One region of the Streptomyces johnsoniae genome, then DNA from elsewhere that is predicted to be linked to it. Evidence: riboswitches for the same ligand, from Rfam matches in the RefSeq annotation. Region 1 holds a riboswitch; each other region holds the start of a gene.
The links. Region 1 has a riboswitch for cobalamin ahead of RM779_RS24820 (ABC transporter ATP-binding protein). Riboswitches for the same ligand answer to the same signal wherever they lie in the genome.
Positions count from the first base shown of each region.

Region 2: another riboswitch for cobalamin. It lies ahead of RM779_RS17030 (VWA domain-containing protein); the one in region 1 lies ahead of RM779_RS24820 (ABC transporter ATP-binding protein).
Region 3: another riboswitch for cobalamin. It lies ahead of RM779_RS16980 (ABC transporter substrate-binding protein); the one in region 1 lies ahead of RM779_RS24820 (ABC transporter ATP-binding protein).

Region 1 covers NZ_JAVREV010000015.1:145,924-156,200, reverse strand. The annotation lists gene RM779_RS24845 (GrpB family protein) at 1-482, shown strand, start outside; gene RM779_RS24840 (hypothetical protein) at 505-1,194, opposite strand; partial or broken gene RM779_RS24835 (mycothiol transferase) at 1,256-1,489, shown strand; gene RM779_RS24830 (hypothetical protein) at 1,638-2,405, shown strand; gene RM779_RS24825 (hypothetical protein) at 2,423-2,821, opposite strand; partial or broken gene RM779_RS24820 (ABC transporter ATP-binding protein) at 3,277-3,822, opposite strand; cobalamin riboswitch at 3,959-4,085, opposite strand; gene RM779_RS24810 (RNA-binding S4 domain-containing protein) at 4,226-4,741, shown strand; gene RM779_RS24805 (GNAT family N-acetyltransferase) at 4,762-5,073, opposite strand; gene RM779_RS24800 (DUF305 domain-containing protein) at 5,199-5,804, opposite strand; gene RM779_RS24795 (DUF3105 domain-containing protein) at 5,801-6,457, opposite strand; gene RM779_RS24790 (hypothetical protein) at 6,790-7,164, opposite strand; gene RM779_RS24785 (MarR family winged helix-turn-helix transcriptional regulator) at 7,161-7,658, opposite strand; gene pip (prolyl aminopeptidase) at 7,741-8,700, shown strand; partial or broken gene RM779_RS24775 (sporulation protein) at 8,788-9,561, shown strand; gene RM779_RS24770 (sulfotransferase family protein) at 9,883-10,277, shown strand, end outside.
Region 2 covers NZ_JAVREV010000008.1:346,413-356,689, forward strand. The annotation lists gene RM779_RS17010 (cobalt-precorrin-6A reductase) at 1-372, shown strand, start outside; gene RM779_RS17015 (cobalamin biosynthesis protein) at 612-1,556, opposite strand; gene RM779_RS17020 (cobyrinate a,c-diamide synthase) at 1,553-4,018, opposite strand; gene cobO (cob(I)yrinic acid a,c-diamide adenosyltransferase) at 4,008-4,622, opposite strand; gene RM779_RS17030 (VWA domain-containing protein) at 4,622-6,676, opposite strand; cobalamin riboswitch at 6,737-6,888, opposite strand; gene cbiE (precorrin-6y C5,15-methyltransferase (decarboxylating) subunit CbiE) at 6,922-8,169, shown strand; gene RM779_RS17040 (cobalt-precorrin-4/precorrin-4 C(11)-methyltransferase) at 8,138-8,929, opposite strand; gene RM779_RS17045 (precorrin-2 C(20)-methyltransferase) at 8,926-10,277, opposite strand, start outside.
Region 3 covers NZ_JAVREV010000008.1:329,552-339,828, reverse strand. The annotation lists gene RM779_RS16990 (ABC transporter ATP-binding protein) at 1-558, opposite strand, end outside; gene RM779_RS16985 (FecCD family ABC transporter permease) at 555-1,598, opposite strand; gene RM779_RS16980 (ABC transporter substrate-binding protein) at 1,595-2,635, opposite strand; cobalamin riboswitch at 2,705-2,905, opposite strand; gene RM779_RS16975 (family 43 glycosylhydrolase) at 3,085-4,608, opposite strand; gene RM779_RS16970 (hypothetical protein) at 4,605-5,030, opposite strand; gene RM779_RS16965 (alpha/beta hydrolase) at 5,117-5,482, opposite strand; gene RM779_RS16960 (hypothetical protein) at 6,240-6,383, opposite strand; gene RM779_RS16955 (hypothetical protein) at 6,715-6,864, opposite strand; gene RM779_RS16950 (rhamnogalacturonan lyase family protein) at 7,582-9,906, shown strand; gene RM779_RS16945 (MFS transporter) at 10,134-10,277, opposite strand, start outside.

The DNA of each region.
Region 1 (10,277 bases):
CGGCGGTGTACGAGCAGGAAGCCGCGCTGGTCGGGCAGCGGCTGAACGGGCTGGTGCGGCGCCTGGAGCACGTCGGGTCGACCTCGGTGCCCGGGCTCCCCGCCAAGCCGGTCATCGACATGCTGCTGCTGGTGCCCGACCCCGCCGACGAGGCCGCCTACGTGCCCCCGCTCACGGCCGTCGGCTACCGGCTGGCCGTGCGGGAGCCGGAGTGGTACGAGCACCGCGTCCTGCGCAAGCAGGACCCGGCGCCCGCCGCCGGGGCGGTCAACCTGCATGTGCTGCCCGAGGGTTGCGCGGAGGCCGGCCGAATGTTGCGCTTCCGCGACCGGCTGCGGGCACACGCGGGAGACCGCGAGCTGTACGCCGCGACCAAACGCCGCCTCGCACAGCGCGAGTGGACGTACATGCAGCACTACGCGGACGCCAAGTCCGAGGTGGTGGAAGCCATTCTCGCGCGCGCCCTGCACGGCGCCGCCTGACGCCGTACGCGGGCGTGCGGCGTCAGGCGGCAGCCTCCAGCACCTCCCGTAGCCGCTGGGCATCGGGGACGCCGCTGACCGCCGCGTACACCGACCGGGCCCGAGTACGGGTGAGGCCCTGCCGGTGTGCGGCGGGCAGCTCGTCGTACGCACGACCCGCGATACGGGCGGCCTCGCCACGTTCACCGTTGTGTGCGAGGCAGGCCGCCCGGTCCAGAGCGATCAGGCTGCGCGTCATCACGCTGGGGCGCCGGGACAGTTGCAGAGCCCGGTCCTGTGACGCGTACGCACGCCGGGTCTCGCCGAGGAGGGTGAGTGCCTGCGAAAGATGGACGTGGTGCTTCTGCTCCGGGTAGCCGAACCACGTATCGGCGGCTTGGTCGCTGGGCAAACGGCTCAGGAGCCCTTCGGCCTCGTCGATTGCGCTCAGCGCCGCCGCTCGGTCACCACGAGCCGCGTGTGCACGGGCCGCCACAACGGTGACCAGTGCGGTGGCCGCGGTGGCCCGTCCGGCGGCCACTGCGCGCGCCTGCTCGGTGATCTGTCCGGCGACCGCCGCGGCCCCGAAGTTGAGCGGCACCATCGCCTCGCGGCCGAGCACCCAGGCGTGCAGGTCGCGGTCCCCGCTCTCCGCTGCGGCACGGCCCGCGGTATGAAACCAGCGGGTGCTTTCCCGGTGCGCCCCCATGTCGTGGAGCACGATCGCGGTCATGCCCGCCATGTGCGCGGCGATTCGGCACAGCCGGGTACGGGCGGCAACCGTGCGCGATGCTGCCAGCAAGGCGGACACTTCCGCTGAGGTGTTCGCGGCCTGGGAGGCGGAGGTGGCGCACGCACGGCGGGTCGAGGCGGCGGCGGAGTCGCTGGAGGTGACCGGGCGGCACACCAGAACCGGCGAGACGGTGTCGCTGCGGTTGGTGATGCTGCACCTGATCCACGAGTACGCGCGGCACAACGGGCACGCCGACCTGCTGCGCGAGGGCATCGACGGAGCGGTGGGCGTCTAATTCGCTTCCGTGGCGCGGGCGGTCGCGGGTAGCGTCCGCGGTGTGAGGTGAATCCCCCGGTGGCCGCGTCGTGCGGCCACGGACGTCGACATGGATCAGGCATCCGTGGCCCGCCGGGCCGCGGACACATCGACGTGGAGTTCTCACCGTGGAGTACGACCTCACCCCCGGCGCCGACGCCGAAACCACCCTGGCCGCGTTCCTTGCGCGTGCCGAGGCCGATCCGACCGTCCTCGGGGTGGTCCTGTCCGGCTCGCGGGCCCATGACGGCATGCCGACCGTGCGCTCCGACTTCGACGTGCACGTCGTCACCGGCGACGAAGGGCCGTCCGCCTTCGACGCGTTGGACGGTTACCGGTCGGACCAGCTGGACCTGGTGGTGCTGAAGCTCGCCGAGTTCCGTAGGCGCGGGCTGCCCGGCGACCCGCAGAGCTGGTCCCGTTACGCGTACGTGCACGCGCGGGTGCTGGCCGACCGCCTCGGCGGGGGCATCGCGGACATCCTCGACCGGAAGCGGACGCTGACGGCGGCGGAGGCGGCGGAGCAGGCGGCCGGCTACCTCGACGCGTACATCAACCAGGTCTACCGGTCCCTGAAGAGTCACCGCGACGGCCGGGGCGCGCTGGCGCACTTCGACGCGGCGGAGAGTGTCCCGTTCGCGCTGGAGGTGCTGTTCGCGCTGCACGGCCGGGTCCGGCCTTACAACAAGTTCCTGGAGTGGGAGCTGTCGCGCCGGCCGCTGGGGCGCGGCTGGGCGGCGGAACGGCTGCTACCGCGGCTGCGCCGCATCCTCGCCGACGGCGATCCGGCCGCGCAGCGCGGCCTGTTCGCGGATGTCGAACGCGCGGCCCGCGCCGGCGGGCACGGCGGGGTCCTGGACTCCTGGGGCATCGACCTGGAGTTCCTGCGGCCCTGAGGTCCTGGCCCAACGTCCTACCCGGCGCCGGTCATGTACTCCTCGCACAGCTGCCGCAGGTAGTCGTCCCAGATCGCGTCGCCGATCTCGCAGTCCTCCGGGCGCAGTTGGGGCCCGGTCGGCTCGGCGGGCGGTTCCGGGGGCGGGGGCGTCTCCGCCGCCGGGGGCGGTGTCCGCGTGGGCTCGGGGCTCTGCGGCGTCGGCTCCGGCGGTGGCAGGGGGGTGGTCAGGTCTTCCCTGGGGGACGGCTCGGTCAGCTCGGACTCCGGCTCCGGGGCGGGCGGGGTGTCCTCCCGGGTGCGGACGGGCCGGGGGCCGTCGCCGTCCGGTGGCGCCGGCTCTTCGGCGCCGCAGGCGGTGGCACCCAGCAGAACGACCAGCGTCGCGGCGCTCAACATCCTTGTCCCAGTGGTCACTTGGCCCCTCCGGCTGCGGTATTGCCGGATACTCTCTCAGACTGCGGATGGCCTCGGGCGGCTGGGAGGACCGGAGGGCCAAGGCTCCGGGGCGTGACCAGGGGCCGCGGGGGTGTCCCGCAGCAGGCGACGCGGCCACGGTGGTCGAGGCGGCCGGGTCCGACGATGCCCAAGCCGGGCGGCGACGCTCGTCGGCGTCGGGAACGCCGCGGTGTTCGCCGCGCGGAGCCCGGACGGGGCGGGTGAACGGGGGAGCGTTCACCCGCCCGTGCGGCCCGGCGGGCGGCCGCGGTCTACTCGGCCTCGGTCCAGGTGAGCGCAACGTCGTCGCCCTCGTCGAGGAGGAACTGGCAGCCGCCGACCGAGGTGGCGGTCCCGTTGACGGTGATCAGGTAGAAGTAGTCGGCGGTCTGGGCGTGCCCGGCTATCTCGGTCACCAGGTAGTCCTCGAACGACGCGTACACTTCCTCGGCGGCGGTCGGGTCGAGGGCGGAGGTGGGCTCGTCGAGAACGAGGACGGCGGGGTGGGCGGTGAGGACGGAGCCGATGGCGACGCGCTGCTGCTGCCCGCCGGAGAGGGTGCGCAGGGGGCGGTGCCGCAGGTCGGCGATGCCGAGCAGGTCGAGGGTCTCCTCGACGCGTTTGCGCATGGTGTCGGGACCGACCGCCAACTGCTCCATTCCGTAGGCGAGTTCTTCCTCGACGGTGTCGGTGACGAAGCCGGCGAGCGGGTCCTGGCCGACCACGCCGACCAAGTGCGCGAACTCCTGCGGGGAACGGCTCTGCGTGCTCTGCCCGGCGACGGTGACGCGGCCGGAGAGCCGACCGCCGGTGAAGCGCGGCACGAGTCCGTTGACCGCGCCGAGCAGCGTGGACTTCCCGGCGCCGGTGCGGCCGGCGACCAGGCACAGTTCGCCCTCGCCGATGTGCAGGCGGACGCCGCTGAGGGCCGGGCGCTGTGCACCGTGGTAGGCGAAGCCCACCTCGCCGAAGACGATCACGCGACGGCCTCCCTCGGCTGCGGGAGCGGCGGCGGGGCGAGGACGGCGGGCAGCAGCCCCGCGAGCACGGCGAGCGCCGGGAGCGCGGGCACCTCGGGCCAGGACAGCGGGGTGAGCGAGGGGTACAGGTCGGCGGGGTCTCCACGCCGCGGTCCGTGACAGTGGGAAGCGGTCTCACGTGCGGCGCGAGTGATCCGACTCACGGCACCCAGGCGGGCGCCGCTCACGGTTGCAGGTCAGTGCCGGATTCTCACCGGCTTCCCTCGGCCGTACGCGTATGCGGTTGTCGATCTGCCTTGCGGCAGACGTGAGTTCAGGTCTCGGTCCCCTCGGCCTGTTCCTGGGCGAACTCCTCGTCCTCGCCCGACCATTCGGCGGCCTCCGTGGGCGCGGGGCCAGGGGCCTGGGTGCCGCCGGGGGATGGCGTGGCCCCTTCGGTTTCCGCGCCCGGCGTCTCCCCCGGCTCCGCGGAGTCCTCGGCGCCGGGCTCGCCGGAGGCGCCGGGACGGGCCGGGCAGGGACCGGGAGGGCTAGAGTCGAAGGCATGGGTGAGGACGCGACGAGCGTGCGGGTCGATGCGTGGATCTGGGCGGTCCGGCTGGCCAAGACCCGGTCCGCGGCAGGCGCGGCGTGCCGGGCCGGGCACGTGCGGGTGAACGGCGAGCGGGTCAAGCCCGCGCACCCGGTGCGGACCGGCGACGAGGTGCGGGTGCGGCAGCCGGACCGGGAGCGGCTCGTCGTGGTGTCGCGGCTGCTGCGCAAGCGGGTCGGCGCGGCCGTCGCCGCCGAGTGCTTCGTGGACAACAGCCCTCCGCCGCCGCCCCGCGAGGTCACGGCGGCGCTGCCGGTGCGCGACCGGGGCACGGGCCGGCCCACCAAACGCGACCGCCGCGAGATGGAGCGGCTGCGGGGGCGGTAGCGCCGCGCGTCCCGGCGGTATCAGTCCGTCACGCGGCTGCCGCTGCGGTAGGCGAGGTCGTGGTACTCGGGGTGCCGCTCCAGCCAGCCGGAGATGAACGGGCAGGGCGCGAGCACCCGGAGCCCGCGGCTCCGCGCGTCGTCGAGCGCCGTTCTGGCCAGGCTGCTGCCGACGCCGCGGCCCTCGTAGCCCTCGGCCACCTCCGTGTGCGGGTACACCGCGAGGTCGCCGGTGCGCAGGTAGTCGGCGAAGCCGGCCCGTTCACCGTCGAGCCACGCCTCGAAGCGGGAGGCGTCCGTATTGTCGCGGACCGTGGCCTTGGTGCTGCTCATGGGCGCTCCTCGCGTGCCTGACGTGCCCCGCGTGGAAGCCGGCCGGCCCGGAGCCGGGTAACGCGGTCCCGGGCCGGCGGCATCGGGCGGTACCCGAGTTTCCGCGCGCGGCGTTTTGACACGTGTCAGGCGCCGCGTTCCTCCAGCATGTCCGCCATCAGGGAGATCTCGGACTCCTGCGCCTCGACCATGCCGGCCGCGAGGCGCGTGATCTCCTCGGTGTCGGCCCGTGCCACGGCGGCCGCGGCCATGTCCACGCCCCCGCGGTGGTGCACGGTCATCAGCTCCAGGTACTGGACCTCGGCGTCGCGGCCCTCGGCCTCGCGCAGCGCGTCCAGTTCCTCGTCGGTGGCCATGCCGGGCATGGGGCCGCCGCCGCCGTGACCGCCGCCCTCGTGCCCCGGCATCCAGACCATGGGGGTGTTCGTGCTCTTGCTCGCCCCCCAGTTCTCCAGCCAGCCGAGCATCATGCCGCGCTGGTTGGCCTGGGTGTTGATGATGTCGTAGGCGAGCAGCCGCACTTCCTCGTCGTCGGTGCGGTCGCGGACGATGAACGACATCTCGACGGCCTGCTGGTGGTGAACGGCCATGTCGCGGGCGAAGCCGACGTCCGCGGAGTCCTCCCCCGGATCGTCCTCGGCGGTGGGCACGAACGCCGACACGGCGATGAGCACCGCGGCGACCAGGCCGGTGAGGCCGCTGGCCGCCACCAGGGCCCGGCGGCCGGTCACTGCGACATTCCGCCCGTGCACGCGGCACCGGGCTCGGGGGTCTGGGGACCCTGCACGTAGGAGTCGAAGAACTCGGCGACCCGCGGGTCGTCGGCGGTGTCCAGCTGCAGCTGCGCGCCCCACGCGGTGAGCGTGATCGGCGACTCCTGGTCCGCCATGGGGCTCATCAGGGAGTAGGAGGTGGACGAGACGCGCTCGCTGAGGGTCTCCAGGTCGGCTTCCGCGGCGGTGTCGTTGTAGGTGACCCACACGGCGCCGTGTTCGAGCGAGTGCACCGCGTTCTCGTTCGGTATCTCGTCCTCGTAGACGTCCGCGTCGCAGTTCATCCACACCTGGGAGTGCTCGCCGCCGGCCGGCGGGTTCATCGGGTAGTCGACCTCGCCCTCGACGTGGTCGCGGGCGAGGTCCGACCAGGTCTCCACACCGGTGATGTCCGCCGGTTCGCCTGGCTGGGCGGTGTTGTCGCCGTCGTCGTCCTCGGAGGAGGAGACGATGAAAATGCCGCCGATGACCAGGGCGACGACGATGGCGACACTCGCGGCGATGGTCAGCAGGCGGTTGCGGCGATCGCGGGCCCGCTCCCTACGGCGGGCCTCCTCGATCTTCTCGCGGCGCCCGACAGCGGCGCTCTTCTTGTTCTTCTTGGCAGCCATGGCAACGTCCTCGGCGAGAGAGGGGAACGGGGGGTGTGGTGCACGGGCGCGCACGACCGGCGCGCGACCCGGTGGGGCGGCGTCACGTTCCCGCCCTGGGTCGTGTCGTTTGGATCTTCGTGGATCAGGCCGCGTCGTTGGATGCGGTGCTCCCCCAGCCTGGCGGCTGGGGGAGGAGTATCGCAGCTCGTATGTGGGGGTACCTCCCGGACGGAGTCTGGGGGACGTACTCGCGCGATGCGACAACTGGGCCCCTCCTGCCCGGTGGCGGGCAAGGAGGGAGAGGTGCCGTAGCCGGCGGCGCGGCCCCGCGAAGATCCGAACGACACGGCCTAGGTGCGCTGGATCTGGAGGCGGTGCAGGTCCACGGACGGCACGGCGTCGTGTACGGGCCCGGCCGGGCCCGGCGCGGCGCAGTCGAGTGCGGCGCGCGGGACCGGGTCGGGGGCGGGCACGTGGAGCGGGACGGGCGGCGGGGGCACCGGGTCGGCCGGCATGCCGGGGCCGCCGTGGCAGCTGCTCCCCGGCTCCTCGTAGTCCATGTCCGGCTCGATGCTCGTGTGGAGCCGCGGCCCCTCTCCGCCGCCGTGGGCCGCGGAGGGCGTGCACAGCCCGATGGCGCACAGCAGGGCGACGACGGCGAGTACACAGGCGGACACGGCGGTACGCCGCGTGGCGCCGGCCGGACCCCTGTGTGTTCGTATCATCGCCCGTCATCGTACTCATGAGCCCCTGCGGACGCAGCGGCGATGCGTGTACGGAACGGCCGCCGTTCCAGGGCGGCTTCCAGTGCGGTCAGCAGTTCGCCGAGCGGGTAGGGCAGTTCGGCTTCCAGGTCGGCGCGTGCGGCCTCCACCGCGGCCCACTCCGCGTCCAGGGCGGGCAGCAGCGCGCGGGCCCGTTCCGTGAGGTGAACGACGCGCTGCCGGGCGTCGCTGCCGACTTCGAGCGTGACGAGCCCGCGGCGGCTCATCTGGGCCACGGTCTGGCTGGCCGCCGAGTGCGTCACGCCGATAGCGGCGGCGAGGTCGCGGATCGAGCGGGGGCCGAGGGCGACGAGGGCGCGCACGACGGGCGTGAAGCGGGGCCGGTAGTCGTCGAGGCCGAGCGCGGGGTAGAGCGTCGCGACGTCGGACTCCAGCTGGTCGAGGAGGTGGCGCAGCCGGGTGCCGAGGCCGGAGACGGCGTAGGGGGAGGCCATGCCCCGTAATATCACAGCGCTGTTGTATGAGTGCTGTGATAACTGGCGGAGCGCGGAGAGAAGCCGGAGAGAAGAGGGAACGATGAGCGCGCTGTATCCGGAGATCGAGCCGTACGCCCACGGGATGCTGGACGTCGGCGAGGGCCACCGCATGTACTGGGAGACCTGCGGCAACCCCGACGGCGTCCCCGCCGTCGTCGTGCACGGCGGGCCAGGCTCCGGCTGCACGCCGGGCGCGCGCCGGTACTTCGACCCGGCGGCCTACCGGCTGGTGCTGTTCGACCAGCGCGGCTGCGGACGCAGCACGCCGCACGCGGCCGACCCGGCGACCGGACTCGGCACCAACACCACCGACCGCCTGCTGGACGATATGGACCTGCTGCGCGATCACCTCGGGATCGACCGGTGGCTGGTGTTCGGCGGCTCCTGGGGGTGCGTGCTCGGGCTGCTCCACGCCCTGCGCCGGCCGGACCGGGTCGCCGCGATGGTGCTCTCCGGCCTGGCCACCGGGCGGCGGGCGGAGACCGACCTGCTCACCCGCGGCCTCGGCCAGTACTTCCCCGCGGCCTGGGAACGCTTCCTGTCCGGCGTGCCCGCCGCCGACCGCGACGGCGACCTGCCGACCGCCTACGCGCGGCTGCTGCGCGCCGGGGACCCGGCCGTTCGGGAGCGGGCCGCGCGGGACTGGTGCGACTGGGAGGAGGCCTTCGACGTGGGCTCGGGCGGCCCCAACCCCCGTTATGCCGCACCCGACTTCAGGATGGCGTTCACCCGCATCGTCACCCACTACTGGAGCCACGGCTCCTGGCTGCCCGAGGGCGAGGTGCTGCGCCGGGCCGGTGAACTGTCCGGCGTGCCCGGCGCGCTCGTGCAGGGGGTGCTCGACCCGGGGAACCTGCTGGGCACGCCCTGGGAGCTGGCGCACGCCTGGCCGGGCAGCGAACTGACGATGGTGGGCGACTCGGGCCACGGCCGCGGTCCCGGGCTGGCCCGCGCGCTCGTTGCGGCCACCGACCGGTTCGCCGCGCAGGCGCACCGGTAGCGTGGGATCGCCGCGGCCCCGCGGGCACGTTGCCCGCGGGCCAGGCGCCGACACGGACGAGCAGCGAATGAGAGGGAGGGGACCGGGATGGTGTTCAAGAAGCTTCTCGGCGCATTGGGAGTGGGCGGTCCTTCGGTGGACACGGTGCTGAACGGCGGGGCCGTCGTGCCCGGCGCCGCACTGGCGGGTCAGGTGCTGGTGGAGGGCGGCACCATGGACACGGAGATCACGCAGGTCACCCTCGACTTCGTGGCGCGGGTGGAGTCCGAGGCCGAGGACGTGGAGACGCAGGGCACGGTGGTCTTCCACCGCGAGGTCGTCGGCGGCGGATTCAAGCTGACCGAGGGTGCCAGGTTCGCCATCCCCTTCTCCGTCGGCGTGCCCTGGGAGACGCCGGTGAACGAGGTGTACGGCCGCCAGATCGGCGTATCCCTGGGCGTGCGGACCGAGCTGGCGGTGGCCGGCGCCCTTGACCAGGGCGACCTGGACCCGCTGCTGGTGCGGCCGATGCCGGTGCAGCAGGCCGTCCTGGACGCGTTCGCGCAGCTCGGCTTCGGCTTCAAGTCGGCCGACCTGGAGCTGGGCCGCATCGGCGGCACCGGGCAGACGCTGCCGTTCTACCAGGAGATCGAGCTGACCCCGCCCGGCCAGTACGCGCACGCCATCCGGGAGATCGAGCTGACGTTCCTCGGCTCGCCGGGCGGCGTGGAGATCGTGCTGGAGGCGGACAAGCGGGGCGGCCTGTTCTCCGGCGGCGGCGACGCGCTCAACCGCCACGTCGTCGGCCACGCCGACGCGGCGGGCGTCAACTGGACCGCGCAGGTGGACGGGTGGGTGCAGCAGCTCGCCCAGCGCCACCGCTGACCCGGCCCGGACCTCCCGGCCGCCCGGCCGCCTGGCCACCCGGCCACCCGGCCGCCTCCTGACCTCCCCCCGGACTCCGGTCCTGGGGGAGGTTCACGTCCCGGGTCGAAACTCCCGGGCCATCACTCCTTTGTGTGCAATTCGCGCGTCCCTTATGACGGCCGAGCGCCGCACGCGCCACTCAGGGGCCCAAGCGCCACAAGGGAAACAACCCGCTTGGCGGGTACGGAATTACCGATCGCAGTATTTCTGGTGTATGAACGCGTACGCACCGACATCCGTTGTCCGGGCCCGGGTTGGTGTTTAGCCTCGTAGGCCATGACATTGCTCAGGAAACTCAACGCCGCGCTCGGTTCCGCGACCGGATTCCAGGTGCGCCGCGTGCCCAGGGGCCACGCCGGGCAGCGCGCCGGCTCGGCCCCCGCCCGCGCGCCGGGGCGTGTCCCCCCGCGCAAGCCGCGGGCCGGGGCCCCGGCCTACCGACGGCCCGCCGCCTCCGGCGCCGACCGGCTGCTGCGCCGCCCGGTGTTCATCATCGCGCCGGTGCGTTCCGGATCGACGCTGCTGCGGATGATGCTCAACGGGCACTCCCAGCTGCACGCCCCGCACGAACTGCACTTCCGCCGGCTCGAAGTGCACTTCGCCACCGGGCTCGCCGAAAAATCCCTCGCCGCGCTCGGACTTGGCCGCGGCGACGCGGAACACCTGCTGTG
Region 2 (10,277 bases), on a different contig from region 1:
GCGGCGCTCGGCGCCCGCCCGTTCCTGACGGTGGGCCGCCAGGAGCTGGCCCGCTTCGTGCCGGCGCTCGCCGATCGCGCCGTGCTGGCCCGCGTGGTCGACCGGCCCGCCCTGCCCCTGCCCGGGCGATGGCGGCTGGTCACCAGCCGCGGTCCTTTCCACCTGGACGGCGAGCTGGACCTGATGGACGGCCACGCCGTCGACGTGCTCGTCACCAAGGACTCGGGCGGCACCTACACCTGGCCGAAGCTGGCCGCCGCCGAACGGCTGGCCGTGCCGGTGGTCGTCGTCCGCCGCCCGCCAGGCCCTTCGGGCGTCCGAACGGTCCACGACGTTCGCGAGGCGGTTACGTGGGTCCTGCGGCTGCGGTGAGAGCGCCCCGGCGGGGCGGGCCGTCGCGTCCTTCTCGTCCCCGCGGCCGGTCGAGGCACGCGGGACCGGGACCTCCACCGGCCCGCCCGGCGGCCACCGTCACCGGTCGCGGGTGCGGGCGCGGCGCCCGTACCCGGCAGCGCCGCCCCCACACCGACCCGCCTCGCCGGCACGGGCGACCCGCCGGTACCCATGACCAGGCCACACCAGACCGGCCACACCAGACCGGTCCCTCCCACTCAGCGTCGCACGGAGCGCCCGCCGGCCAGGGCGGCGCCGGCCGCCAGCAGCGCCGCCCCCGTGCCGACCCGCCTCGCGAGCAGGACGGCCCGCGGAACGTCGGCGCGCCGGGCCCTGCGCCCGGTGCCCAGGACCGGGCGGTGCTCGGTCCTGGTGCCGTAGCGGTTGGTGCCGCCGAGCCGGACGCCGAGCGATCCGGCGAAGGCCGCCTCCACGACGCCGGCGTTCGGGCTGGGGTGGGCGGCGGCGTCCGCGCGCCAGGCCGCCAGCGCCTGGCGCGCGCGGGTCGGCGCCGCAGCCGCGGCGAGGGCCCCGCCGAGCCGCGATCCCGGCAGGTTGAGCAGGTCGTCGAGCCGGGCCGCGGCCCAGCCGAACCGCTCGTGCCTGGGGGTGCGGTGACCCACCATGGCGTCGAGGGTATTGGCCGCGCGGTAGCCGAGCAGCCCGGGGACACCGGCGAACGCGCCCCACACCAGCGGCGCCACGACGGCGTCGGAGGTGTTCTCGGCGACGGACTCGACCACGGCCCGCACGATTCCGGCTTCGTCCAGGCCGCTGGTGTCGCGCCCGACCAGGTGGGTCAGGCGCAGCCGTGCCGCGGGCAGGTCACCGCGGTCGAGACAGGCGTGGACGGCGAGCGCCTCCCGCTCCAGGGAACGGCCGCCGAGCACCGCCCACGCGGCGGTCGCGGTGACCGCCGCGTGGGCGACCGGGCACCGCTCGGCGAGGCGGTCCGCGGCGCGCCCGGCCAGGGCCGCTCCCCCGACGAGCGCGACGGTGTACGCCAGGCCGCGGGAACGGCGGTCGGCGTAGATCCGCCGCTCCAGGGCCGATGCCACCGCGCCGAAGCCCGCCACCGGGTGGTGGCGGCGCGGATCGCCCAGCAGCCGGTCGGCGGCGAAGCCGAGCAGCAGCCCGGCGGCTCGGGAGGCGCCGGGCGTCATGGGGCGGCCACCGCGGCCACCGGCGGGGGGAGCGGTGCGTCCAGGGCGGCGAAGAGCCGCCGGGTGCGCTCGGGCGGCCGGGCCGCGACGCGGACCCAGTCGCTGCCGAGACCCGGGAAGGTGTCGGCTCGCCGTACCGCGATGCCGCGGGCCCGCAGCAGCGGGTGCGTGCCATCGCCGAGGCGGGCGAGGACGAACGGCGCCGAGGACGCGATCACTTCGAAGCCCCGTTCGCGCAGCCCGTCCGCGAGGTAGTCGCGCCACCGGACGAGAGCGCGGGCCCGGTCACGTCCTTCGGATGCCGCCGCGGCGGAGCAGGCGGCGACGGTGGCGTCGACGGCCGTCGTCGAGACCGACCACGGCGGCTGGTGGGCGGCCAGTTCGCGGATCACCCCGGGGTCGGCGACCACGTACCCGGCGCGCACGCCGGGGATGGACCAGTGCTTGGTGAGGCTGCGGATCACGGCGACCCCGGCCAGGCGTTCCCCGGCCAGCGACTCCCGCTCGCCCGGAACGGCGTCCATGAACGCCTCGTCGACGACGACAAGGCGCCACGCGCGCCGCAGGCCGCGCACCACCTCGGCCGGGTGGAGCACGCCCGTCGGGTTGGTCGGGTTGCCGATGACGACGAGGTCGGCCTCCTCCGGCACGTCCGCCGGGTCCAGCCGGAATCCGCGGTCGGGACGGCAGAGAACGGGGGTGACGTGGTGGCCCGCCTGTTCGAGCGCGGCGTGCGGCTCGGTGAACTGGGGGTGGACGACGACCGGCCGCTGCCAGTCGCGCAGGCGCGCGACGAGGGTGAACGCCTCGGCGGCACCGGCCGTGGGCAGCACCTCGTCACCGTGGCGTCCGTGGCGTTCGGCCACGGCGGCCCTGGCCGGCGCCGGATCGGGATAGTCGGCCACCCGGTCGAGGCTTCGGCGCAGCGCCCGGTCGAGCCACTCCGGCCGCCCGCCGTCGTACACGTTGACGGCGAAGTCGATCAGTCCCGGGCCCGTCTCGCGGTCCCCGTGGTGGCGCAGCGGGTCCGGCACCGGCTCGCTCGGGGCGTGGGGCACGGCGGCGGGGCGGGGCGTGACGTGCCGTGCCGCGGCGTGCGGTGCCGCGGCGTGGACGGCGTCGGCGAAGCGCTGCGCGAGCCGGGGGTGGCCGGCCCAGTGGACGTGCAGGTACGAGGCGTGGCACGTGGCCGACGCGAACCCCGTGGCCTCGCCGTCGATCCGCCAGGCCGGAACGGTGCCGGCCGCGGGCGTGGCCTGCGTGCGGTGGAACTCGTGGCCGGTGACCCGTTCGCCGGCCCGGGTGACCAGGCTGTCGGCGGCGGCGGTCGCGACGGCGTAGCGCAGGGTGAGCCGGTCGGTCATGGCGGTCGCCGTCGGCAGGACCCCGGCCATCTCGGCGCCGTCGAGCGACGCGGCGAGGTAGAGCAGCCCCGCGCACTCGGCGACGGTGGGGATGCCGCGGCGCACGGCGGTGCGCAGGTCGTGCAGGAGGGCGCCGTTGGCGGCGAGGTCGGCCGCGTAGACCTCGGGGAAGCCGCCACCGAGATAGATCCCCCGGGTGCCCGCGGGGAGTTCGGTGTCGGTGAGCGGGTCGAAGGTGACCACCGCGCATCCGGCCGCCGTCAGCAGTTCCTCGGTCTCCGCGTACCGGAACGTGAAGGCACGGCCGCCCGCGACGGCGACGACCGGCCGCCGGTCCCCGGCCGCGACGACCTCGCGGCCCGGCTCCCAGGGCTCCTCGGTGCCGAGGTCGGGGGCCGCGCGGGCGGCGGCCAGGAGCGCGTCGAGGTCGAGATACCGGGCCAGCCGCTCGCCGAGGCGCGCGATCAGCCGCGCCGGGTCGTCGCGTTCCGCGGCCGGAACGAGACCCAGGTGGCGCGACGGCGCGGACAGGCGGTCGTCGCGGGGCACGACCCCGAGGACGGGGAGCCCGGCGCGTTCCAGCGACCGTTCGATCTCGGCGGTGTTGCGGGCCGATCCTGCCCGGTTGAGCACGACCCCGGCCACGTGGACCCCGGGGTCGTAGGCGGCCATGCCCGCCGCCACCGCGCCGACCGATCTGGACTGCCCTGCGACGTCCATGACGAGCACGACGGGCGTGCGGGTCAGCGTGGCGACGTGCGCGGACGAGGCGAAGCCGTCCGTTCCGAGCCGGCCGTCGTGGAGCCCCATCACGCCCTCGATCACGGCGATATCGGCCCCCGCGGCGCCGTGCAGCAGGAGCGGGGCGACGCGGCGCTCGCCGACGAGGTGCGGATCGAGGTTGCGGCCCGGACGGCCGGTGGCCAGCGCGTGGTACCCGGGATCGATGTAGTCAGGGCCTGCCTTGTGGCCGCTCACCTCGTGCCCGGCCGCGCGCAGGGCGGCCATCAGGCCGGTGGCGACGGTGGTCTTGCCCTGTCCCGAGGCGGGCGCGGCGACCATCAGCCGCGGCAGCCGCACCCCCGTCTCACCACTCAATGCCCCGCTGGCCCTTCTGCCCCGTGTCCATCGGATGCCTGACCTTGGTCATGTCGGTGACCAGATCGGCGGCCTCGACCAGCCTCGGGTCGGCCCGGCGCCCGGTGATGACGACGTGCTGGTGGCCCGGCCGCCCGGCCAGCGTGCGGACGACGTCGTCGACGTCGACCCAGCCCCAGGCCATGGGGTAGGTGAACTCGTCGAGCACGAGCAGGTCGTGGGTCTCCGCGGCCAGGCGCCGCTTGATCTCCGCCCACCCCTCGGCGGCGGCAGCGGCGTGGTCGGCGGCGTCGCCCCGCTTCCTGGCCCAGGACCATCCCGCGCCCATCCGGTGCCACTCGACGGGCCCGCCTTCGCCGGTCTCGGCGTGGAGCCGGCCGAGCCGCTCCAGAACGTCCTGCTCGCCGACGCGCCACTTCGCGGACTTGACGAACTGGAAGACCCCGATGCGCCAGCCCTGGTTCCAGCCGCGGAGCGCGAGGCCGAAGGCGGCGGTCGACTTGCCCTTGCCCTCGCCCGTGTGGACGACGACCAGGGGGCGCCTGCGCCGCTGCCGCGTGGTCAGGCCGTCGTCGGGAACGGTCGGGGGCCGGCCCTGCGGCATCAGGCAGCCCCCCTCAGGCCGCCGGTGCGGTCGCGGACACTCCCGGCGAGCGCCTCGGCGCTGACCTCGGTGACCGGCAGGTGTTCGGCGCCGAGCCGGTCAGCGAGGTCGGCGGCCAGGCCGAGCCGCAGCGGGCCGGTCTCGCCGTCGACGACCACGGAGGTGACGCCCGACGCGGCGACGTACTCCGCCGCCTGGCGCGACCGGGCGACCGCGTCGGGACCGCCCGTGGCCCGGCCGTCGGTGACGACGACGAGCAGGGGGCGCAGGCGCGGGTCGCGGAGCCGTTCCCGCCGCAGGACGCGGGCGGATTCGAGGAGGCCCTCGGCCAGCGGGGTCCGGCCGCCGGCCGGCAGTTCGTCGAGGCGGCGGGCGGCGATCTCGACCGAGTGGGTCGGCGGCAGGACGAGTTCGGCCTGCCGGCCCCGGAACGTCACCAGGCCGACCTTGTCCCGGCGCCGGTAGGCGTCGAGCAGGAGCGAGAGGATCGCGGTCTTCACCTGCGTCATGCGTTTGCGTGCGGCCATGGAGCCGGACGCGTCGACGCAGAACATCACCAGGTTGGCCTCGCGGCCCTCCCGGACGGCGTGCCGCAGGTCCTCCGGGCGCAGTTCGGGCCGGCCGCCGGCCGTTCGGCGCGCGGTCCTGCCGCCGCCGGCGGCGGCACGCAGGGTCTCCACGAGGTCCAGGGACCCGGACGTTCCGTCGGCGCGGCGTGCGCCGACCCGGGCGCCGATGGCGGCGCGGGCCCGGCTGCGCCGCCCGGCGGCGCCGTCGCCGAGACCGCGGACGGTCAGCAGCCGGGGCCGGTAGGGCGCCGAGGCCGGAACGGCCGGGTGGCCGGCGTCCGTGTCGGGCGCGGTGGCCGCCGGAGCGCCCGGCGCGTCCTGGCCGGGGCCGTCACCCGGCGGGCCGTCACCGTGGCCGGACCCGTCGCCCGCCCCGTCATCGCTGCCGTCGCCACGATCCGGCGGCGTCGGGTCCTCGGGACCTTGAGGCGGTTGCGCGGGCGGGGGCGGCTCGGTGTCGCCGAGGAGCTGGTCGAGCAGGTCCTCGTCGAGGCCGGGGGCGTCGAACGGCTTGCGGCGCCGGCGGTGCGGCAGCGTGAGGATCGCGGCCCGGCGGATGTCCGCGCGGGTCACCTCGTCGCGGCCCTCCCACGCGGCGTGGGCGACGGCGGCGCGGGCGGTGACGATGTCGGCCCGCAGCCCGTCGACCTCGAAGGCGGCGCACACCTCGGCGATCTTGAGCAGCGCAGGCTCGCCCAGGCGTACCTTCCCGACCCGTTCGCGCGCCGCCGCGATCCGCGTCGTGAGCGCGGCATCGGCCGCCCGGTAGCGCTCGGCGAACGTGCGGGGCTCGGTGTCGTAGGCGATCCGCCGCCTGACCACCTCGGCGCGCAGGCGCGGGTCCCGCGGGGCGGCGACCTCGACGGTCAGCCCGAACCGGTCGAGCAACTGCGGCCGCAGCTCGCCTTCTTCCGGGTTCATCGTGCCGATGAGCACGAACCGGGCGGCGTGCTCGACGGAGACGCCGTCCCGTTCGACGGTGGCGCGGCCCATCGCGGCGGCGTCCAGCAGCAGGTCGACGAGGTGGTCGTGGAGCAGGTTGACCTCGTCGACGTAGAGGATGCCGCGGTGGGCGCGGGCGAGCAGGCCGGGCTCGTACTCGACCTTGCCGTGCGCCAGCGCGCGTTCCAGGTGCAGCGAGCCGAGGACGCGGTCCTCGGTGGCGCCGACCGGCAGTTCGACGAGGCGGACGGGCCGCGTCTCGGTGGCGGCGTCCGCAGGGAAAGGGCCGTCGGGCGAGGCGGCCCCCGGGTCGTTCGGGTCGGTGGCGAAGCGGTCGCCCGCCACGACGTCGATGGGCGGCAGCACGGCCGCGAGCGCGCGCACCGCGGTCGACTTGGCGGTGCCCTTCTCGCCCCGGACGAGAACGCCGCCTATCTCGGGGGCGACGGTGGTGAGGATCAGCGCGAGACCCATGTCGTCGAGTCCGTCGGGGTGCTCGGTGTCGCAGCCGAGAACTGCGGAAAAGGGGTACTGCGCCGGCATGTGAGGCTCCCGCTCGCTTCGCCATCCTCTGGGTCCTGTCCAGACCCAAGTGCTCGGGCGCGAGGCCGGTCTTCGGACTTGCCGGGTCCCTGCTCGTCGTGAGCGGGCTCGGTTCACCGCAGCGGGCCTGTGCCGGAGTCTCACCGGCTTCCCAGATTCTCCCCACCGGCCTTCCCCACCGTTTCCGATGGCTGGGCCACTGGGGCACCTCGTGCCTTCCGGCGTTCACGATAGCGTCTCGTTCCATGGTGAACGCCACGGGAGTCCCCGCGGACCCCGCGCTCAGGCCGCGGATCACGGTGGTCGGCATCGGCGCGGACGGCTGGGACGGGCTGCCCGAACGGCTGCGGGGCGTCGTGCGCGGCGCCGGCGTCGTCCTGGGCGGCAGCAGGCATCTGGGCCTGGTGCCGCCCGTGGCGGGGCAGCGGCGCGAGACCTGGCCCTCGCCGCTGCGGGCGGGACTGCCGGCCCTGCTCGACTCGCTCGGCACCGCGCCGGTGGTCGCCCTCGCCTCCGGGGACCCGATGGTGTCCGGCATCGGCACGACCCTGGTGGAGGTGCTGGGCGCCGGGGCGGTCCTGATCGAGCCCGCGGTCTCGTCCGTGGCCCTGGCGCGGGCCCGGATGGGCTGGTCGGCCGAGAGCAGCGAGGTCGTCACGGTCGTCGGCCGCGACGCGCACCTGCTGCTGCGTTCGCTCGCGCCGGGCCACCGCGTCCTGGTCCTCTCCGCCGACCGGTCCGCCCCCGGCGTGGTGGCGGGTCTCCTGGCCGGCGCCGGGTACGGCGAGAGCACGGTGACGGTCCTCGGCGACCTCGGCGCGGCCACGGAGTCGCGCACGGCGGCGACGGCGAACGGCTGGCTCGCCGACCCGCCGTCCGGCGTACCGGCGTTGCACGTGCTCGCCCTCGACCTGCGCGGCCCCGGCGTCAGCTGGGCCACCGGGCTGCCGGACGAGGCGTACGAGCACGACGGTCAGCTCACCCGGCGCGACCTGCGCGCGGCCGCGCTCGCGCGGCTCGCACCGGCGCCGGGGGCGCACCTGTGGGACGTGGGCGCGGGGGCCGGTTCTGTCGGCATCGAATGGCTGCGCACCCATCCCACCTGCCGGGCGACCGCGGTCGAGACGCGCGGCGAACGGGCGGCGCGGGTCCGGCGGAACGCGGCGCGGCTCGGCGTTCCCACGCTCACCGTGGTCGAGGGCACGGCGCCGGAGGCGCTGGCGGGCCTGCCGGTGCCGGACGCGGTCTTCGTGGGCGGCGGGGCGACCCGGCCCGGGGTCCTCGACGCCTGCCTCGGCGCGCTGCGCCCGGGCGGGCGGCTGGTGGTCCACGGCGTGACGCTGGAGACCGAACGGGTGCTCGCCGACGCCTACTTGCTGCACGGCGGCGAGCTGTCCCGGCTGGCCGTGGAGAGCGCGGCGCCGCTCGGCGCGTTCACGGGCTGGACACCGGCGCGGACCGTCACCCAGTGGGCCTGGACGCGCCGTCGTTGAGGCCGGTGCGGTCGTTGAGGCCGGTGCGGTCCCGGGCGCTGTCGTAGAGGTACGACTCGCCGCCTTCGCCTCCCAGGGCCCGCCCGACGAGGATGACGGCGGCCTGCCGCAGCCCGGCCCGTTCGACGGCATCGGCGATGGTGGCGACGGTGCCGCGCAGGACCAGTTCCCCCGGCTGGCTGGCCCGGTGGACCACCACGACGGGGCAGTCGCCGCCGTATTCGGGCTCGATCTCGGTCATCAGCGCACGGATGCGGCGGATCGCCAGGTGCAGGACCAGCGACGCCCTGGTCGCGGCGAACCGGCCGAGCGACTCGCTCTCCGGCATCGCCGTCGAACGGGCCCGGGTGCGGGTGAGCACCACCGACTGGGCGACGAGCGGAACGGTCAGTTCCCGGCCGACGAGCGCCGCCGCGGCGGCGTACGCCGGCACGCCGGGCGTGACGTCCCAGGCCACCCCGGCGGCGGAGAGCCGGCGGGTCTGTTCCGCGAGGGCGGAGTAGAGAGAGGGATCGCCCGACGTCAGGCGGACGACCTCCCGGCCCGCGGCGGCCCCGCGGGCCAGGAGGTCCACGATCCGGTCGAGGTCGAGGTGCTGGGTGTCGACGAGTTCGGCCCTGGGGCCGCAGTGGGCGAGCACCTCGGCGTCGAGGTAGGTGCCCGGGTAGAGGACCAGGTCGGCCGCGGCCAGGAGGCGGGTCGCGCGGACCGTGAGCAGATCGGCCGCGCCGGGGCCCGCGCCGACGAAGTGGACGGTCATGACACGACCCACCTCGGTGTCCAGACCCGGCCGGCGGGACTGACGCGGGTGGCGGAGGCGCCGACGACGATCAGGCACTTCATGTCGATGGTGTCCGGTTCGAGCTGGCCCAGGGTCGTGACGGTGAGGGTCTCCCCGGCCCGGCCGATGTCACGGCCGACGACGACGACCGTCTCGGGCTTGCGGTGCGCCAGCAGAACGCGCCGTGCCTCGGCGACCTGGGTGGTGCGGGAGCGGGACGCGGGGTTGTAGACGGCGAGGACCAGGTCGGCCTCGGCGACGGCGCGCAGCCGCCGTTCGACGACCTCCCAGGGCTTGAGCCGGTCGGAGAGGGAGACGACGGCGAAGTCGGCGCCGACCGGCGCCCCGGCCCGCGCGGCGACCGCCTGCAGGGCGCTGACGCCGGGCAGGACGCGGATGGGCACGTCGGCGTAGGCGGGGTCCTCGGCCGCCTCGAAGACGGCCGCGGCCATCCCGAACACCCCGGAGTCGCCGCCGGAGACGACGGCGGCCTTCTCGCCGTCGCGGGCCAGGCCGAGGGCGAACCTGGCGCGGTCGGCCTCGACGGTGTTCCCCGAGGCGTGCCGTGCCAGGCCGGGGCGCCGGGGCACCCGGTCGACGTAGGCGCGGTAGCCGACCACGTGGTCGACCGTGGCGAGGGCCGCGGTCGCCTCCGGGGTGAGCCACTCCTGGGGTCCTGGCCCGAGGCCGACCACGAGCAGTTCGGCCGGCGCCGACGGCTTCGGCGGCGCCGTCGTGCCGGTCTCGGCGGTCGTGCCGGTCTCGGCGGTCGTGCCGGTCTCGGCGGGGCGCGCCGCGGCCTTCGTGCGCGAACGGCGGCCGTTGCGGCTGTCGCCGGTGACGAGGATGAGGGAGAAGTAGGGAACGGTCTCCGGGGCGACCTCGACGACCGGCAGCCGGCGCTCCCCCGGCATCGAGGCCCGTTCGATGTAGAGCGCGTGGTCGAGCCGCCCGGCGGTGGCCAGGGCGCGGCGCACGGCGGGGAAGGTGCGGCCGAGCTTCATGATGACTGCGCCGTCGGTGTCGGCCAGCCGGCGGGCCAGTTCCGCCTCGGGCAGCGTGCCGGGCAGCACGGTGAGCACGTCCGTCTGCCGCACCAGCGGGGAACCGGCGGCCACGGTGGCCGCGGCGAACGCCGGAATGCCCGGCACGATCTCGGCGGCGTAGCGTTCGGCGAGCCGGTCGTGCATGTACATGTACGAGCCGTAGAACAGCGGATCGCCCTCCGCCAGCAGAACGACGTTCCGGCCCGCGTCGAGGTGCCCCGCGAGCCGCGCCGCGGAGGTCTCGTAGAAGTCGGCCAACGCCCCCTCGTAGCCGAGCGGAT
Region 3 (10,277 bases), on a different contig from region 1:
GAGGGGGAGGGCGGCGACCAGGGCCAGCAGATCGAGCTGGTGCTGGATGTCCAGGTGGTTGGTCGGCTCGTCCAGCAGGAGTTCCCTGGGCTGCTGGGCGAGGGCGCGGGCGATCTGGACGCGCTGACGTTCGCCTCCGGAGAGGGTGTGCCAGGCGCGTTCCGCGTGGCCGGTCAGTCCGGCCTGCTCAAGGGCGGTGCGCACGGCCTGCTCGTCGTCCGGCGAACCGGGGGCCCAGGGGCGCCGGTGCGGGACCCGGCCGAGGCCCACGACGTCCGCGACGGTCAACTCGACCTGAGTGTCGGCCTGTTGCTCGACGACGGCCACCCGCCGGGCGACCGCTCTGCGGCGCAGTTCGCCGATCGGGTCCCCGTCGAGGGTGACCAGCCCGCAGGCGGGGGTCAGGAGGCCGGCGAGCAGGCGCAGCAGCGTGGACTTGCCAGAACCGTTCGGCCCCAGCACGCCGGTCGTGTGCCCGGGCCGCAGGGCCAGGTCGACACCGTCCAGGATCAGGTGCCCGCCCGCGGAACGGGAGACCCCCTCGGCGTGCAGCGTCATGCCGCGCTCCTGACGCCGCGGCGGGTGCGGTACAGGACGAGGACGAAGGCCGGGACACCGACCAGCGAGGTCACCACCCCCACCGGTACCTCCTGCGGATCGAGAACCGTGCGCGCCAGCGTGTCGGCCCACACCAGGAACACGGCACCCGCCAGGGCACAGGCCGGCAGCAGCCGCCCGTGGCCAGGACCGGTCAGCGCGCGGGCGGCGTGCGGCAGCACCAGGCCGACGAAGCCGATGGCCCCCGCCGTGCTGACGAGCGCGCCGGTCAGCAGCGCGGTCGCGCACAGCAGCACCAGCCGGGTACAGGCGACGGAGACCCCGAGCGAGGCCGCCGCGTCCTGCCCGAAGGCGAAGGCGTCCAGGGTCCGGCAGTACCCGAGACACACCACCAGGACCGCGAGCAGCACCGCCAGGCACAGCCACACGTCCGTCCAGCCCGCCCCGCCGAGCGAACCGAGCAGCCAGAACAGCACGCCGCGGGTGGTCTCCGCGTCGGCGCCGGTCATCACCACGAAGGAGGTGAGCGCGGAGAAGAGCTGCATCGCCGCGACCCCCGAGAGGACCACCCGGTCCGGGGTGCCGCCCAGGGTGTGGCTGAGCAGCAGCACCAGCGCGAAGGAGCAGACGGCCCCCAGGAACGCGCCCCCGGAGACCGAAAGCGCGCCGCCGCCGGCGCCGAGGACGACCACCACGACGGCCCCGGTCGAGGCCCCGGAGGAGACGCCCAGGACGAAGGGGTCGGCGAGCGGATTACGCAGCAGCGACTGCATCACCGCCCCGCACACCGCGAGTCCCGCGCCGCACACGGCCGCCAGCAGGACGCGCGGCAGCCGTAGGTTCCACACGATCTCGTTCCGCAGCCTGGGGAGATCCGAGGTGCCCCAGCCCAGGCGGGCCGCGATGGTGGACCAGACGTCGCCGACGCCGATGGACGCCGGGCCGATGGTGACGGTCACGGCGACGGAGGCGCACAGCGCGGCGAGTCCGGCCCCCCACAGCAGACCCCCGCGGGTGGCCGGACGTATGCCGTGGCTCACTCCGCGAGCCCGTGCTCGCGCAGCGCCGCGGCCACCTGCTCGATGCCCTCGACGGTGCGGATGGTCGGGTCCATGGCCTGACCGCTGAGCAGGACGTACCGTTCGTTGCGGACAGCCGTCATGGTCCGGGTCACCGGGTGCGACTCCAGGAACGCGATCTTCTCCGCCGCGCTCTCGGCCGTCTGCGAGTCGCGGGCGAGGTCGCCGATCACCAGCACGTCGGGATCGCGGTCGGCGACCGTCTCCCAGTTGATCTGGGGCCACTCCTCGTGGGTATCGTCGAACACGTTCTCCGCGCCGAACGCGTCGGTGATGACGCCGGGAGCGCCGCAGCAGCCCGCCATGTAGGGGGCCTCGGAGTTGGCGAACCAGTACAGGAACGACACCCCGGACGCGTCGATGCCGGAGGTGGCCCGCGCCGCGCGTGCTTCGAGCTCGGCGACCAGCTCCTCGCCGCGCTCCTCTACGTCGAAGACCCTGGCCAGCTCGCGGACTTCGCCGTAGACCGTCTCCATGGTGAACGCCTGGGTGCGCACCCCGTCACCGTCGCCGCTGTTGTCCTTGCCGACGCAGTCGGCGGGGGACAGGTACGTGGGCACCCCCAGCTCCTCGAACTGCTCGCGGGTGGCCACGCCCCCCGTGCCGAGCAGGGAGCTGAAGGACGAGGAGACGAAGTCCGGTTCGGTGTCCAGGACCCGTTCGAAGGAGGGGGCGTTGTCGGCGAGCCGGGGCACCGACGCACCGGCCTCCGCCAGCGCCTCGGGCAGCGGGTCGGTCCAGGTGGCGGTGCCGACGATCCGGTCGGCGAGACCGAGGGACAGCAGGATCTCGGTGGTGCCCTGGGACAGCGAGACCGCCCGCCGGGGCGGGGCGGCGATCTCCACCGTCCGCCCGCAGTTGTCGAGCGTCAGCGGATAGCCGCTCTCCCCTGGCTGCGATGACGAGGGCGGCGAGGACGCGTCGGCACCGCAGGCGGTCAGGAGCAGAGCTCCCGAGAGGACCAGGACGGAAGGACGGACGAACTGCGCGACCGGCATGCACTTCCCCGGGTGTCGAGGGCTCGAACGCGGAACCCTGTCGGACGGTGTCCCTCCGCCGCACGACGCCGGGCGCGGAGGCCGCCAGCAGGTCTTCGGACTCGGGATCACCCGGACGAGGCGCCTTCCCGGACCGTGATCGTGGTCATGATCGTGGTCCAGTGGCCGCTGCCCCGCCCGTCCCCCTTACCGCTGCGCGTCAGTTCCGGATTCGCACCGGATTCCCTGACCCACGCACGTGTGGGTTCGACTGGCCCCGGCAAGCTATCACAGCGCGTCATTCCCCCCCGGCCGGGCCAGGCCAGGCCCGGCCAGGCCCGCCCAGGCCAGGCCCCGGCCGCCCCTGACCGGTGCGGGAAGCGATCAGTAGCGGCGCGGGAGACGGCTGCTGGCGAGCAGGGGAGACCGCCCGCACCGGCGGTACGTCAACGGGACGGCTCGGGGGCCGGTTATCCCGTTTGCCGGACGAGCGAGAGGCCGTCGACGGTGAAGCCGCCGGACCCCGAGGAGCGGACCGTCACGGTGACGGGCCCGGCGGGCAGTTCGATCCCGGTCAGCTCGTGCTCGGACCAGCCACCGGAGGAGGGGACCTCCAGAACGTTGTCGTTGCCGTCGGCGTCGGTGACCACGACCTCGCCGGCTTCCCCCCTGGCGGACAGGGACAGGGCGTAGGCGCCTTCGGGCACGTCGATCTCCTGCTGCGTGCCGCCGCCGCTGACCTGCAACGCGAACCGGCTGGAGTTCGCGCCGCCTTCGACGTTGGTCACGCTGCCGCCGGTGTTGGTCCACCCGGTCAGGTCCGAGACGATGATCCGGTCGGCCTGGAAGTCGGGGTTGAGGATGTAGTTGTTCTGCGGCCCGACCCGCCATTGGCCGGTTGCGGCGTTGAACTGCCACTGACTCATCGAATGGAACTGGAGCTCGCCCGCTTCGTTCTGGTTGATCGGCATCCACTGGTTGTAGCCGATGCCGTTCCACGCGAAGTCGGCCCAGCGATCGCCGGCATACAGCACCGTGTCCTGCTCCGTTCCCTCGACCGTCACGAAGAACCCGGTCTGGGTCACGTGGCTGTAGTCCATCTCGGTACCCGGGAGGGTGTACTCGTCCGAGTAATCACCTTGGATGTCGTCGGTGGTGGACTCGATGACATGGTTGACCGAAGAGTTCCAGCCGTGCAGGTCCGAGGCCGCCAGGTAGTAGCTGCCGTCGAGCTTGAACATGGCGTTGCCTTCGCGGCCATCGGCGTTGTAGCCGACCTCGACCGCGGGCTCCGCGCTCAGCGAGTCGGACTCGCTGAGCTTGGAGACGAAAGCCCGGGAGCGTCCCTCCCGGTTGGAGAAGATCAGGTAGTCCTGCCCGTCCTCGTCGGTGAAGACGGTCTGGTCCCCGGTGCCCGTGGTCGGCGAGTTCTGCACCTGGGTCTGGAAGTTGCCGAAGGCGAAGTCGCCGGTGGGCGAGTCGCCCTGGAGGAACAGAACGCCGTGGTCGTGCGCCGGGTGCCACATCTGCACGGGAAGCACGTACTTGCCGGTGTTCTCGTTGTACGAGACGCCAAGACGCCCCACCCAGCCGGCGTCGCCGAGGTTGCCGCCCAGGTCGCCGAGGCCGGTGGCAGTCGTGGCGACGTCGTTCTCGAAAGTCCAGTTCACCAGGTCCTGCGAGGAGTACACCGGGATCGACACGAAGGTGACCTGGTTGTCGTACTTCCTCGACGGATCTGCTCGGTAGGACTCGGCGCCGGCGTAGTGCACGCCGTACCAGTAGTACGTGTCGCCGAACCGGAAAACGCCACCACCCTGCGAGTAGATGGGATTGCCATCGGTGTCGTTCCAGAAGGCGTCGTTCGTGATGGTCTCGAATGACCCCTGCAAAGGTTCCAGTTCGGAAGCGGCACTTTGCAGGTCCGTCTTGGCGGCCGCGACGTCCGGCACGGTCGCCGACGGGTCGCCTGCGACATCGGCCGCGGTGGTCAACGCTTCGGCGAAGGGAGCCCAGGAGGCAGCGGTGTAGTCGGTGGGGACGCTGTCTCGTAGTCGGCGACCAGAGTCGTCAGGCCGCGGACCATCACCAGGTCATCGGTGGCCTCCTGGAGCGCCGCGCGCGCCTCGGTACGCTCCGCGGCGGTTGCCTCTCCCCGTTCGATCAGCTGCACGGCGGCGTCCCTGGCCGACGCGAAGGGTGCCCAGGAGCCGGCCGTGAAGTCCGCGGCGGAGTGCGGGGAAACGTGCTCGGACAGCGCGACGAGAGGATCGGTTGATTCAGCCTCGCCGCCGGCCGTGCTCTCCGCCGCGGCAACGGGACCGCTTGCCGAGAGCGGCGCGGTTACCAACGCGAACAACGACGCGGCGACGAGCAGCCGCCATCGCCACGGATTCGCACGGGATGTATGGGTCATGATCTTTTCCTTTCGCTCGGAATCGCTCGGAATCGCGCAGAGGCGGTGCAGAAGCCGGTTCTGACACGGCCTCCGCATCGATGGGCCTACTCCTGGACGAACTCCCAGGCGGTGTCGTCGCCACTGGCGTCTTCGGGGAGGCGGTCGCGTGCGGCGGTGTCGCCGTACAGGCTCCAGCGCATCCAGTCCACGCAGGTGGCGGGGAACCGGTCGTCGCCCCAGAAGCTGGTGTGGTTTCCGCCGAGGTAGGTGAGGAACGCCTTGGGGGCCGGCAGTTCCTCGTAGGCCCGGCGGCCTTCGTCGTAGGGGCAGGTGGGGTCCTGGTCTCCGTGTACGAACAGGACGTTGGCCGCGACCGCGCTGGCCGGGTCGCCCATGTCCACGGTTGACTGCGGGATCGCGGCGGTGATCCGGTCGTCGGGCCAGGCGGTGAGCATGCCGTGGGTGGTCATGCCGCCCATCGAGTGACCGGACACGCCGACACCGGGAGCCGCGTCGATGTGGCCGCATGGGGGTACCTCCCAGGCCCCCAAGGCCTGGGGGAGGGTCGTCGGACCCGTTCAGCGCAAGGGTCCGGGTGAGGATCTCGGAGACGTCCTTGGACTGGTTGCCGTTGTAGACGTCGTCGAAGTTGAACTGGAAGTGGGGCGCGGGGACGACGAAGCCGGCTTCGGCCAGGGGGCGGATGAAGAACTCGGAGTTCTGCGGGCTGGAGCCGTAGCCGTGGGTGAAGTTGCAGATGGGAAAGGCGCCCTCGGCTACGGGAGCGTCGGTGACGGGGTTCCCGCCGGGGGTGCCGGTGGCGGGGTAGTAGACGAAGGTGGTGCACCGGCGGTCGCCGCGCGTCCAGGCGTACTCACGCACGCCTACGGCGAACGGCTCGGTCGGCGCGTCCAGCAGGTGACGGGTGGGGGTGGCGAGCGCCTGCCCGGCACCGAGCAGGGACGCGCCCACGCCCGCAGCGCCGGCCGCGCTCAGGCCCAGGAATGTACGCCGTCGCATCGTCATTGATGACTCCTTGTGTGGGGGATTCTTCGTAGGGGTTTTCCGCGGGGGCGGTGTGCGGCTCAGATGGGCGTCAGGACCGGGCGGTAGGCGCCCATGGCGACTTGTTCTGCCGTTGGTGACCTCACAGGTGGTGACCTCACAGGTCTCAGCGAAGATCCGGGCGGGGCGGAGGGGGGTGTTTGCCGAGCCGTGGCCGGGCGCCTACTCGACCGCCGGCTCGTACCGGCCTGCGTTCTGGCAGCCGGAGATGCCGTTCCAGTCAGCCGGGTCCGGGCACAGGGACCGGGTGCAGCGGGTGTCGTTGTCGATGAACGTCTTGAGCCAGGGGACCCTCGGGCTCGGCATGCCGACAGTTGTCCAGCCCGAGGCATCGGAGCCGGGCTTGCTCGCTGCCGGTTGCCCACGGCAGCGGCGGGCCGCGCACGACCCCTGCGGCACCCGCCGCCGTAGTCCTTCAGCACCCTCACGTCGCACGCCCGCGCGCGGAACCGTTGGTGCACTCCATCATCCGTATCCTTCGGGTCGCGCCCCCGCTTCCCTCACGGACTTCGTCTGAGCAGCCGGATCGATTCCTCATCCGGTGTGATGCCGGAACCACGCCCGAGCACGCACGCGCACTCTCCGTCCGGTACGTCTGCGCTGCTGTCCTCCGACGGCTCCAGCCGCTGGCCCCGGCTCAGGTCCAGCTGATGTCCGGCGGGTCGGCCCTCGTGCTTGGCCGGAAGGGCGCCATGCCCGCGATGCGGCAGCGGCCGCCGTGGACGCTGCCGTCCTCCAACGAGTCCCATCGCCATCGGACGGTGCGCCGTCGATCCTCGTGCCGCATGAAGTCCTCCTCCACGTCAGCCACTTACCTGTGCCGGTGTCCAGGGCCGACCATCGATTCGCATCATTGAACAGAGATGAACAGGCGTCAATAGAATGGACCCGATCGCATCGAGTGCAATCACAATCGATCAGAATGATGCGCCGCGCACGGCTGGGCAGTGTGTGAAAGGTTGATCACGGTGTCGCAGTGACGTCGTATCAAGGCGAGTTGGGCGTCGGGTCCGGGGGACGGCGCGTCGCCCCCGACGGCGGGCGGGCGTTCCGGAGCGCCATGAGCGCTCCCCTGCGGTTGATTCATCAAGTGCCCGGAGTGGCGAACCTTTTCGCGTGCGGGCGAGCTGATGGTGCGCGGGGCGCCTGGGCGTTGGTCACCCCGGTCGGCGGCAAGCCGAGTTGGCGGGCGGGCGGGCGGGCGGGCGGGCTCCGGGCCGGGGCCTGGGCCGCGGCCCGGTCGGGTTGGCCAGGCGAACGCGCTTTCTATCCGGGGCCTTTCGCGGTGCTGCGCGTGCGGCTGCTACGCGGCCGCCGCTCGTCGGTTGAATGTATTCGGCGCACGCGTCTTGCGGTTCCGGAAGCGGCGGTTCTACGCTGCGGGAGCGCTCCCACACCCCGCTCGACCTGATCACGGGCTGTTCGTGCGCCGTGGTCATGAATCGTTTCATCGTTGGTTGCTCGGTGGGTGCGTGGCTCGGTAATCGCTTTCGAAGGAGCCGTCATGTATCTCTCGCTTCGCAGATTCCGAAGTACCCGTGGATTGCTGGCCTCGGTGCTGGTCGTGCTGATGGCCGCGGTGTCGCTGGTCGCTCTTCCGGCGCCCGCGGCGCAGGCCGCGGTCATCGACACGAACGCGTCCTACGTGCTGGTCAACCGGCACAGCGGCAAGGTGATGTCCGTGAACGACGCGGCCACTGCCGAGGGGGCGCCGATCGTTCAGTGGTCGCGTGACGACGGGGCCTGGCAGCAGTGGCAGTTCGTCGACTCGGGGGGCGGCTACTACCGCCTGAAGTCGGCGCTCAGCGGTCAAGTGGTGGACATCGAGGCGCTCTCCACCGCGGACGGGGCCAATGTCATCCAGTGGCCCGACAGCAATGGCGCCAATCAGCAGTTCCGCGTCGTGGACACCGACAGCGGCTACGTGCAGCTGATCAACCGCCGCAGCGGCAAGGCGCTTGAGGTGTGGGAGCGGTCCACGGCGGACGGCGCCCGGGTCTCCCAGTACACCGACAACGACGGTGCCAATCAGCAGTGGCAGCTGGTCCCGGTCGACGGCGACCCGGACCCGGACCCCGACCCGCCGACCGGCGAGGCCCTGCAGATGGAGGACCTCAACCGTGGCCTGGTGTCGGTCCGTTCGGGTGACGGGAACCTGGTGTCCTGGCGGCTGCTCGGCACCGAAGGCTACGACACGGCGTTCAACGTCTACCGCGGTTCGACCAAGGTGAACGGTTCGCCGATCACCGACTCCACCAACTACCTGGACCGGGGCGCTCCCGCCGACGCCTCCTACACCGTGCGTGCGGTGGTGGACGGCACCGAGCAGGAACCGTCGGAAGGCTCGCTCCGCTTCACCGGCGGCAACTACCTCGACGTTCCCCTCCAGCGGCCCGGCTCCGGGTACACGCCGGTCGAGGCGAGCCCGGGGGATGTGGACGGTGACGGTCAGTACGAGCTGATCGTCAAGTGGGACCCGGACAACGCCAAGGACAACTCCCAGTCCGGGGTCACCGGCAACGTCTACATCGACGCCTACCAGCTGACCGGCCAGCGGCTGTGGCGTATCGATCTGGGCCGCAACATCCGGGCCGGCGCGCACTACACGCAGTTCCAGGTCTACGACTACGACGGCGACGGCCGCGCCGAGGTCGCGATGAAGACAGCCGATGGCACCCGCGACGGGCAGGGCGGCGTGATCGGCAACGCGAACGCGGACCACCGTAACTCCGGCGGCTACATCCTGAGCGGCCCCGAGTACCTGACGATGTTCAACGGGCAGACCGGCGCGGAGATGGACACCGTCACCTATGAACCTCCGCGGGGCAGCGTCCCGTCCTGGGGCGACGACTACGGCAACCGGGTCGACCGTTTCCTGGCCGGCACCGCCTACCTCGACGGCCAGCGCCCTTCCCTGGTCATGGCGCGCGGCTACTACACCCGCGCCGTCATCGCGGCCTGGGACTTCCGGGACGGGCAGCTCACCCGGCGCTGGACGTTCGACTCCAACGCCTCGGGCAACGGTGCCGCCTACGGGCAGGGCAACCACCAGCTGTCCATCGCGGATGTCGACGCCGACGGCCGGCAGGAGATCGTCTACGGCGCCGCCACCATTGATGACAACGGCCGCCTGATGTACTCCACGGGCTACGGCCACGGTGACGCCCTGCACGTGGGCGACTTCGTGCCCTCCCGTTCGGGGCTCGAGGTCTTCTCCATCCACGAGTCGGGCAACCAGCCGGGCTCCGACCTGCACGACGCCCGCACCGGCCAGAACATCCACCGCACCCCGACCAGTGGCTCCGAGGGACCGGGGCGTGGTGTGGCCGCGGACATCTACGCCGGCAACCCCGGCGCGGAGTTCTGGGGTTCTGGCCCGAACATGAACCAGCTGCGCAACTCCTCCGGCGGCAACGTGGGACGTAACCCCTCCTCGGCGAACTTCCTCGCCTGGTGGGACGCCGACCCCGTGCGGGAGCTGCTGAACGGCACCCAGATCGACAAGTACGGCACCGGCGGCGACACCCGCCTGCTCACCGCCAGCGGCGTCGCCGCCAGCAACGGCACCAAGTCCACCCCCGTTCTGTCGGGTGACCTGTTCGGCGACTGGCGCGAGGAGGTCATCTGGCGGCACTCGGGCAACAATGCTCTGCGGATCTATGCCACGAGCACCGCGACGGACGTCAAGCTGCACACCCTGGCCCACGACGCCCAGTACCGGGTCGCGCTGGCCTGGCAGAACACCGCCTACAACCAACCGCCGCACCCCAGTTACTTCCTGGGGGCCGGCATGACCCGCCCGCCGCAGCCGAACGTCTACCTTCGCTGACGGCATCCCATCGCGAAGCAGTGTGAACGGGGCCGTCTCCCCCTGCGGGAGACGGCCCCCCGGCCGTTCGGCGGCTCCGTTTCGGCCCGACCGACCGGTGGCGGCCCGTGGACCGGGGCTGTCTGTCGCGTCTTGAGCGGAACGCCTGCAGTCCGCAGCGTCCGGCGGCCGATCGGCGTTCGATATGCCAGGCGTGACCGTTCCGGGCGCCTCACCGCCCCACGGCACTACGCGGCGCGGTTCTCGTCCGGATCACCCGCCCCGGGCGCCCCGCCCGACCGCCGAGCGGCCGTTGAGAGGACGCGTGCAAGGACGAGCGAGAGGACGAGGAGGACGAGCCCGGCCGCGGGGGCCTGCGCGAGGGCGGCGGA